One region of the Pseudarthrobacter sp. NS4 genome, then DNA from elsewhere that is predicted to be linked to it. Evidence: riboswitches for the same ligand, from Rfam matches in the RefSeq annotation. Region 1 holds a riboswitch; the other holds the start of a gene.

Region 1 (3,970 bases):
GTACTGCCGTGACAAGCTCGACGTCGTCGCCGTCGGCGAGCGCTGTTGCGGACCACTGGCTGCGGGGCACCACCTGCGCATTGTGCGCCACTGCCACGCCGAGTTTTCCGCCATCCGTGGCCTGGCCGTCAGCGGCGAGCAGGCGGCCGGTAACCTGGCTGACGAGCATGGTGATGGAGGCCCCGTCAGCCACCGTATGTTGAGTTCCGTTCAGGGTGATGTTCATGCTGTCTCCTTGATGTTGAAGCTGGTGGCGGCTGGTTCCCGTCCCGAAAACCTGGCCGGGTCGAACGGTTTCCAGCGGACATCCGCCGTGCCGTCCATCAGGTCCCGGCAGATGGCGGCCGCTGCGGGTGCCAGGAGGACGCCGTGCCGGAAGAATCCGGTGGCAATGATGAGGCCCGGTACGTGCCCGTGCCCTTCGGCTGCGGGTCCGCCGGCCGTCGGCACCCGCCCGAGCAGCGGGGCATTGTCCGGGGTTCCGGGCCGTGCCCTCGCCGTGCATTCAAGCAGCTCAAGTTCCGCGACGGCAGGCACCAGGACCTGGGCATCCCGGAGGAGCTGATAAACGCCGCCTGCGGATACTGCGCCGGCATCGGACCGGGCGCCTGTCGACGACGGGTTGGTCCTTCCAGCCAGCGCATCCTCCCGCTGGGTGGCCCCGATCACCACCGTCCCGTCCTCCCGCGGGACGATATATACCGGAACGCCGTGGACCAGGCCACGGACGGTAGACGTCACCAGGGGCTGGAGCTGCCGCGGCACCGCCAGGCGCAGGATATCGCCGTGGACCGGCCGCAGCGGCAGGTGCAGCCCTTCGGGCAGGCCGGCCAGGGCTGCAGCGTCCAGGCCGTTGGCCACCACTGTTTCCCCGGCAAGGACGCTGCCGCCGCCGGCAAGTCGGGCACCCGCAACGGCTCCGTCGGCCCACACAAGCCCGACAGCCCTGTCCCGGACTGCATAACCGTCCTCAGCGCCTGCCACGGCCGGTCCGTTGTCATTGCTTTCGGAGTTATGCGAGGCCAGGGCGCGCCGCAGGCAGGACACCAGGAGCCGGGGATCCACCTTATGGTCGGCGGGAGTGTCGAGTGCGCAGGCAATGGCAGGGCTCAGCAGGGGTTCCCGACGGCGGGCCTCCCGGACAGTCAGCGGCTCCACGGTCAGGCCGTTGGCCTGCTGCACCCCGCGCAGGTCCATCAGTGCCCGGCGGTCGGCGGCGTCGGCACCCACGGCGAGGGTCGGCGTCGCAAGGTATCCGGAACTTTCACCGGAAGCGGCGGCCAGGTCGGCGGCAAAGCCGGGCCAGCGGGTGGAGGATGCAAGCATAAGTTCCAGGAGATCCTCCTCCTGGTAGTGCAGCTCGCTCACGGGGGCAAGCATCCCGGCGGCGGCCCAGCTGGCACCGGAGCCGGGGGCTTCGTCGATCAGCACTACGGAGCGCCCGGAACGGCTCGCCTCCCAGGCGATGGCGTGCCCGATGACTCCCCCGCCAATCACCGCGACGTCGGCACGGATGGTGCCGTTCTGAGCCCCGGGAGGGGCAGGGTCTTGGCTGCCCATGTGTCTCCTTCCCTACGCCGGCATTAACCGGATCAGGTCAAGCGGTCGGCTCTGACGCCCTCTCAGCCCGGCGCTTTATGACAGCTGCCGCGGGCTCCCGCAGTACGAGGCCAGTGTAGAGGAACTAGGCTTGCAGCCATGAATGTGTCCCACTCCCCTGTTCCCGCTGCTGCAGTTCCCGGTACCGATGCCTTTACGAATGCTGAAGGCACCTCCGGTTTGAAGGCTGCCCGCCTCTACCTCTGCACTGATGCACGCAGGGACCGCGGGGACTTCGCGGAGTTCGTGGATGCGGCGTTCGCCGGAGGCGTGGACATCATCCAGCTGCGCGACAAGACCATCGAGGCGGCCGAGGAGCTGGAGCTGCTGGCGGTCCTGAAGGAAGCCGCAAAACGCCACGGCAGGCTGTGGGCCGTAAATGACCGCGCTGATATCGCCGTGCTGTCCGGTGCACCGGTTTTCCATGTTGGCCAGAAGGACCTCCCCCTGGCCGCGGCCCGCACGCTGCTGAACGGCAACGCTGCCATCGGGCTTTCCAGCCATGCCCCCGGGCAGGTGGACGCTGCCCTCGCTGCCGCGGAAGGTCCGGCCGGGCTGGACTATTTCTGTGTGGGGCCGGTCTGGGCAACCCCGACCAAACCCGGCAGGGCCGCCGTCGGACTGGACCTGGTCAAGTACGTTGCGGCAGCCGGGGCCGGGAGCCAGGTGCCCTGGTTCGCGATCGGCGGCATCGACCACTCCAACGTGGACCAGGTGGTGGAGGCCGGGGCAGGCAGGATCGTGGTGGTGCGCGCCATCACGGAAGCCGACGACCCCGCTGCCGCCGCGGCAGCCCTCCTCGCCGCTTTGGACGGGACTACCTCCTAAGTCACATCTACAACACGGAGCAGCCGCAGGGACATAGATTCCATGCATAACCCGTGTTCTTCGGGCTAGGCTGATTTTCGTGTCACATCATCGGCTGGCTCCCAACATCCACGAGCACAACAACGCCCTCGAGGAAGCCCTGAGCGCGCTGCGGACCGAGCTGGAACTGCCTGGCCCGTATCCGGCAAAAGCGGTCCAGGACGCGGAAGCAGCTGTGGCCTCCCTGCAGCTGCCGGCCTATGACCTGACCGATGTCGGGTTCATCACCATCGATCCGGCGTCATCCACCGATTTGGACCAGGCCCTGTTCATCGAACGCGACGGCGACGGCTACCACGTGCTGTACGCCATCGCAGACGTGCCCTCCTTTGTGACGCCCGGCGGGCCCCTGGACGCCGAAACCCGGCGCCGGGGGCAGACGTTCTACGCCCCTGACGGCAGGATCCCGCTGCATCCGGAAATCATCAGCGAGGGGGCCGGGAGCCTGCTGCCGGAGCAGGACTGTTCCGCCTTCGTCTGGGACTTCCGCCTGGATGGGGACGCCGAAGTCACTGCCGTGACGGTGAGGCGGGCGCGAATTCGCAGCCGCGCCAAGCTCAGCTACAAGGGAGCGCAGGCCGAACTGGATTCGGGCAACGCGCCGCCCGTCCTGCAACTGCTCAAAGAGGTGGGCCTCAAACGCGTGGAGCAGGAACGCGCACGTGACGGAGCCAGCCTCAACATGCCGGACCAGGAGATTATCCAGCTTCCCGACGGCGGCTACCGGATCGCCGCCGCCCCGCAGCTTCCCGTGGAGGACTGGAACGCGCAAATCTCGCTCATGACGGGCATGGCCGCCGCCCAGCTCATGCTGGCCGGCAAAGTAGGAATCCTGCGCACCATGCCCGCCCCCGACGAACGCTCCCTGAACCACTTCCGGCTGCAGACAGAGGTGCTGGGCAAGCCATGGGACGGCGAAGTCAGCTATGGCGAATACCTGCGCACACTGGACCCCACAGATCCGCGCCAGCTTGCCATCATGCATTCCGCAGGAATGCTGTTCCGCGGGGCCGCCTACACCGCCTTCGACGGCACGGTCCCCGAAGACGCAGTGCAATCCGCCATCGGCGCCGCCTACGCCCACACCACCGCTCCGCTGCGCCGGCTGGTGGACCGCTTTGTGCTGGTAATCTGCGAGGCCCTGAGCAACGGCGGCCATGTACCCGCCTGGGCGCGCGAGGCGCTTCCATCGCTGCCCGAGATCATGGCGGGGTCGGACCAGCTGGCGTCGCGGATGGAGCGCATGGCGCTGGACACTGTGGAGGCGGCGCTGCTGGTGAACCACATCGGCCAGGAGTTCGAGGCAATCGTCATCTCCGGGTCCAAGCCGCAAAAGGACAACGGCAACGGCAGCAACGGGAAAAATGGAAACGGCAAGAACGGTAACGGCAACGGCGGCTCCGGAATCATCCAGGTGGCCGAGCCCGCAGTGACCGCCCGCTGCGCCGGTGAGCTGGCGTCCGGCACCAAGGTCCGCGTCCGCCTGGTTTCCTCGGATATTGCC
Region 2 (3,970 bases), 1.3 Mb from region 1:
AACCCGATGCCCATCTCCAGTGAACCCTCGCTCATGGTCCAGATGCCAACGTCGATGAGCGTCCTGCCGCTGTCCGGCGCCAGGATGGAGGTACTCCAGCCGCCCACCGCCGCAGCGATGATCAGCGGCCAGCCACGCTGCCACAGCAGCGTCAGCGTGAGGCCGGCCAACGGAAACAGCAGGAACTCAAAGACCAGCGCCACCGAAGCGGATACCCAGTCGATGGACAGCGCCAGCACCACAGTGATGAGGATGACGGCGGCGGCTTTGCTCAGCGGGTTGGCGCGGGTCAGGAGGGCCTGGTTGCCGTGCAGGTTCAGCTCCTGCCTCATGGGGCCACCGGTTCCACCGCGGCCATCCGCAGCTCCGTCCCGCCCAGGGCGGCGGTGAACTCGGCATCGTGGGTCACCGACACCACAGCGGTCCCGGCGTCCAGGAGCTCGGAGAGGAAGGACGCGAGTTCCGCCCATGTATTGGCGTCCTGGCCGAAGGTCGGCTCGTCCAGGACCAGGACCTGGGGGCTTGCTGCAAGGACGGTCGCCACGGAAAGCCGCCGCTTTTCCCCGCCGGAAAGCGTGTAGGGATTGGCGTCCACCAGCGCGGTGAGCCGCAGCCGCTCCAGCAGCTCGTCTACGCGTTCCTCGCCATGGCCCAGGTGCCGCGGACCGAACAGCAGCTCATCCAGCACCTTGCCGGTGACGAACTGGTGCTCGGGTTCCTGGAACACTGTGCCCACCCGTTCGATCAGTTGCTCGGCCTTCCATGCGTAAGGGTCTATTCCCGCTCCCCGGCTCAGGTCCAGGGTGGCTGAGACGTTGCCGGCAACCGGCGCCAGGAGTCCCGCGAGGGTCAGGGCGAAGGTTGATTTTCCTGCCCCGTTCGGCCCGGTAACCGCGAGCGCCTGCCCGGCCCGCACTTGCGCGCAAATGTCTTCCTGTACAGGGACCGGCGGAATTTTGCGGAGCCCCCTGCGCCGCGGACGTTCACGGGACACGGCCAGTTTCTCCGCGGCCAGCAGGATATTTCCAGCCCCAGGACCGGAAAGCCCGGGGGACGGATGCACCGCCCGGGCACGGGTGGCCGGAACGTACCCGGGAACCCACACCCCGGCGGCCATCAGCAGGCTCCGGGCCTCGCTCAGCACCTGGTCCGGCGGCCCGTCCAGCAGCACGGCAGGATCAGAGGCGGAACCGGGCTGCAGGACCACAATCCGGTCCACCAGGTCCTTCCATACGGATACCCGGTGCTCCACCACAACCAGCGTTGCGCCGGTCTTGTCCAGGCAGCGCCCCACGGCGTCGCGGACCTCCAGCACCCCCGCCGGATCAAGGTTGGCGGTGGGCTCATCCAGGAGGATCAGCCCGGGCCGCATCGCAAGGATTCCCGCCAGCGCCAACCGCTGTTTCTGCCCCCCGGACAGTGCCGACGTCGGATGGTCCAGCGGCAGGTGGGCAAGCCCGACGTCGGCCAGTGCCTCATGCACGCGGGTCCAGATGGCGTCGCGCGGCACGGCGAGGTTTTCCGCCCCGAAGGCGACGTCGTCCCCCACCCTGGAGAGGACCACTTGTGTTTCGGGGTCCTGCTGCATCAGCCCGGCCCGGCCGCGCTGCCCGCGGGGGGAACCGCCGTCGACCAGCAGCGAACCCGACTCATCCGAATCGCCCGCCTCGCCGTCGTCGTTCGCGTCCCCCAAGACCCCGGCCAGGGCATGCAGGAGGGTGGATTTGCCGGCGCCGGAGGGGCCGAGCAGCAGCACCCGCTCCCCCGGCCTGACGTCCAGGTCAAGGGCATTGACCGCGGGCCTGGTGCGGCCGGCGTGCCGCCAGCCCCAGCCGCGGGCGGTGACTGCCGCCGGCCGGACCGCTTCGGACTGGTGGGAATCTGCCTGCATCAGGAGAAGACGGGCTCCGTGGCTGCCTTGCGCGAGGCGAAGGAGCTCAGCACGCCGGTCTTCGCCAGTCCGCGGGTGGCGATCCAGGACAGGGCACCAGCGATGACCGCTCCGGAAATCGCGGTGAACACGATGTACGCCAGCTTGTCGCCGCCGGAGTAGGCGATGTTCCAGCCCCATGGCGCGAAGGAGTCGTTCAGGCCGCAGAAGAAGCCGGCCGCAGCACCGGCGAGCAGTGAAACGGGCAGGTTGAACTTCTTGTACACGAAGATCGCGAAGATGATCTCTGCGCCGAGGCCCTGGACAAGGCCGGAGAACAGCACGGATGCGCCGTACTGCGAGCCCATGAGGAGCTCCCCGGTGGCTGCAACGGTCTCGCAGAACAGTGCCGCGCCGGGCTTGCGGATGATGAGCATGCCCAGCACCGCCGGGATCATCCAGCCGCCGGCGATCAGGCCGGTCAGGGGCGGGTAAACGGCGTTCATCGGCGCAGACACTGCGGCCGCGCCCTGCGACCAGGCCCAAAAGATAACGCCACCGGCGATGGCGATCAGGGCCGCCACCACAATGTCCACGACACGCCAGGACTTACGGGTGGTCTTCTTGATTGATGTAGTGCTCATGTGATCCTCCTGGGAAACAGGAGGGGAAAGCGCGGCAAGCGGCACTTACTGCCGTTGCCGAACACTTCGAGAACTCGACTCCCTTGCGCCGGTACTAACCGGATCAGGTTCGAGGGTCTGCGGCTGTCCGCACTCTCAGCGCCCACCTGCGGTCCCTGGCCTGGCCAGTGCCGACGGCGGCGCTCCCCTGTCGTTAAGTGATGCTTGGTTGGTTGGGCGAAACTGCCCTGTTGGGCGTGGTCCAGTTTATACCCGGAGAGGGGTAGATTGTGGGCCATGACTGCCAATCCACCGCATGTGACTTACTTTGATCCGGACTCCGATGCCGCGCAGCCTGAGGGGTCGCTGGAAGCCCTCATCGGCCGTATCGAGGCGGAAATCCGCGAGCTCCAGTTCCCCGGCTTCTCGCTGGACGATTCGCTGAACCTTGGCCTTCTCCTCGTGGAGCTCGGCAAGGAGCGCGGATTACCCATCGCAATCGACATCACCAAGGGGGAACAGGTCCTGTTCCACGTGGCCTTGCCCGGCGCCACACCAGACAACGAACACTGGATCCGGGCAAAGCAGCGTACCGCCGCCCGGTACGAAGTACCCTCGCTTCTTGTGGGTTTGCGTGGCCGGCTCCGGGGCGGCCGGATCGAAGACCAGGGGTGGTTTGATCAAACCCGCTACGCCGCGCACGGCGGGTCCTTCCCGCTCTACGTCACGGGCGTAGGCGCAGTAGCCACCGTCACTGTTTCCGGCCTGCCCCAGGTGCAGGACCACGACCTGGTGGTGGAGGCCCTGCGCGAAATCCTCCGGCCGGGCGCCGAGGACTAGGCGCGCCGGGCAGTCCGGAGTTCCCGACTGTACCGGCTATGGACACTCCCGCGCGCGCGGGAGTACATTCGAGGCGAATGGCGGCATTTCCAGACCAGGAGGGCACAGTCATGACCGGACCAGCAACGGGGAACCAGGTCCGGGCGGCAGTGGACAAAGCCTGGGATGAAATGATCTTCATCGGCCCGGACCATCCCTACTATCCTTTGTTTGCCGAACTGGTGTCAGCCATCGGCAAGGCGTGGCAGCAGGGGTACGAGCACGGCCGCGGCGGCGGACAGCATGTGAATCCCTATGCCTGGAGCGGGCCGGAAGGCTAGTGGGGGCCGTGCGGACTTTCGGGGTGGAGGAAGAGTTCCTGCTTGTTGATGCCCGCACCGGAAACCACGCACCCGTGGCTGGTGATTTCCTGCTGGAAGCCCCTCACCCGGCCGCGTCGAAACAGCCGCCGACCGAAGGTGAATCACGTACGAAGGCCACCAAACGGAAGACCAGCCTTACAGCGGAGGTCCAGCGCGAGCAGGTGGAGGCGGTCTCAGCGCCTTTCACCGATCTCGGGGACCTGGCGGCTGCACTGCGGATGGGGCGCGCCGAAGCGGACCGGCAGGCAGCCTCGTTCGGTGCACGCGCCGTAGCC

The links. A riboswitch is a leader RNA that binds a small molecule or an ion and turns the genes downstream of it on or off. The one in region 1 is predicted to bind thiamine pyrophosphate.
Region 2: it holds a riboswitch for thiamine pyrophosphate, as region 1 does, so the genes downstream of both, NXY83_RS19460 (ECF transporter S component) here and thiO (glycine oxidase ThiO) in region 1, are expected to answer to the same signal.

What each region holds. Positions count from the first base shown of each region.
Region 1 covers NZ_CP103288.1:2,889,421-2,893,390, forward strand. Annotated here, with positions in the region: gene thiS (sulfur carrier protein ThiS) at 1-226, opposite strand, end outside; gene thiO (glycine oxidase ThiO) at 223-1,560, opposite strand; TPP riboswitch at 1,553-1,671, opposite strand; gene thiE (thiamine phosphate synthase) at 1,699-2,427, shown strand; gene NXY83_RS13580 (RNB domain-containing ribonuclease) at 2,507-3,970, shown strand, end outside.
Region 2 covers NZ_CP103288.1:4,139,868-4,143,837, forward strand. Annotated here, with positions in the region: gene NXY83_RS19450 (energy-coupling factor transporter transmembrane component T family protein) at 1-332, opposite strand, end outside; gene NXY83_RS19455 (ABC transporter ATP-binding protein) at 329-1,891, opposite strand; gene NXY83_RS19460 (ECF transporter S component) at 1,891-2,514, opposite strand; TPP riboswitch at 2,577-2,713, opposite strand; gene NXY83_RS19465 (heme-degrading domain-containing protein) at 2,791-3,333, shown strand; gene NXY83_RS19470 (hypothetical protein) at 3,444-3,653, shown strand; gene NXY83_RS19475 (carboxylate-amine ligase) at 3,662-3,970, shown strand, end outside.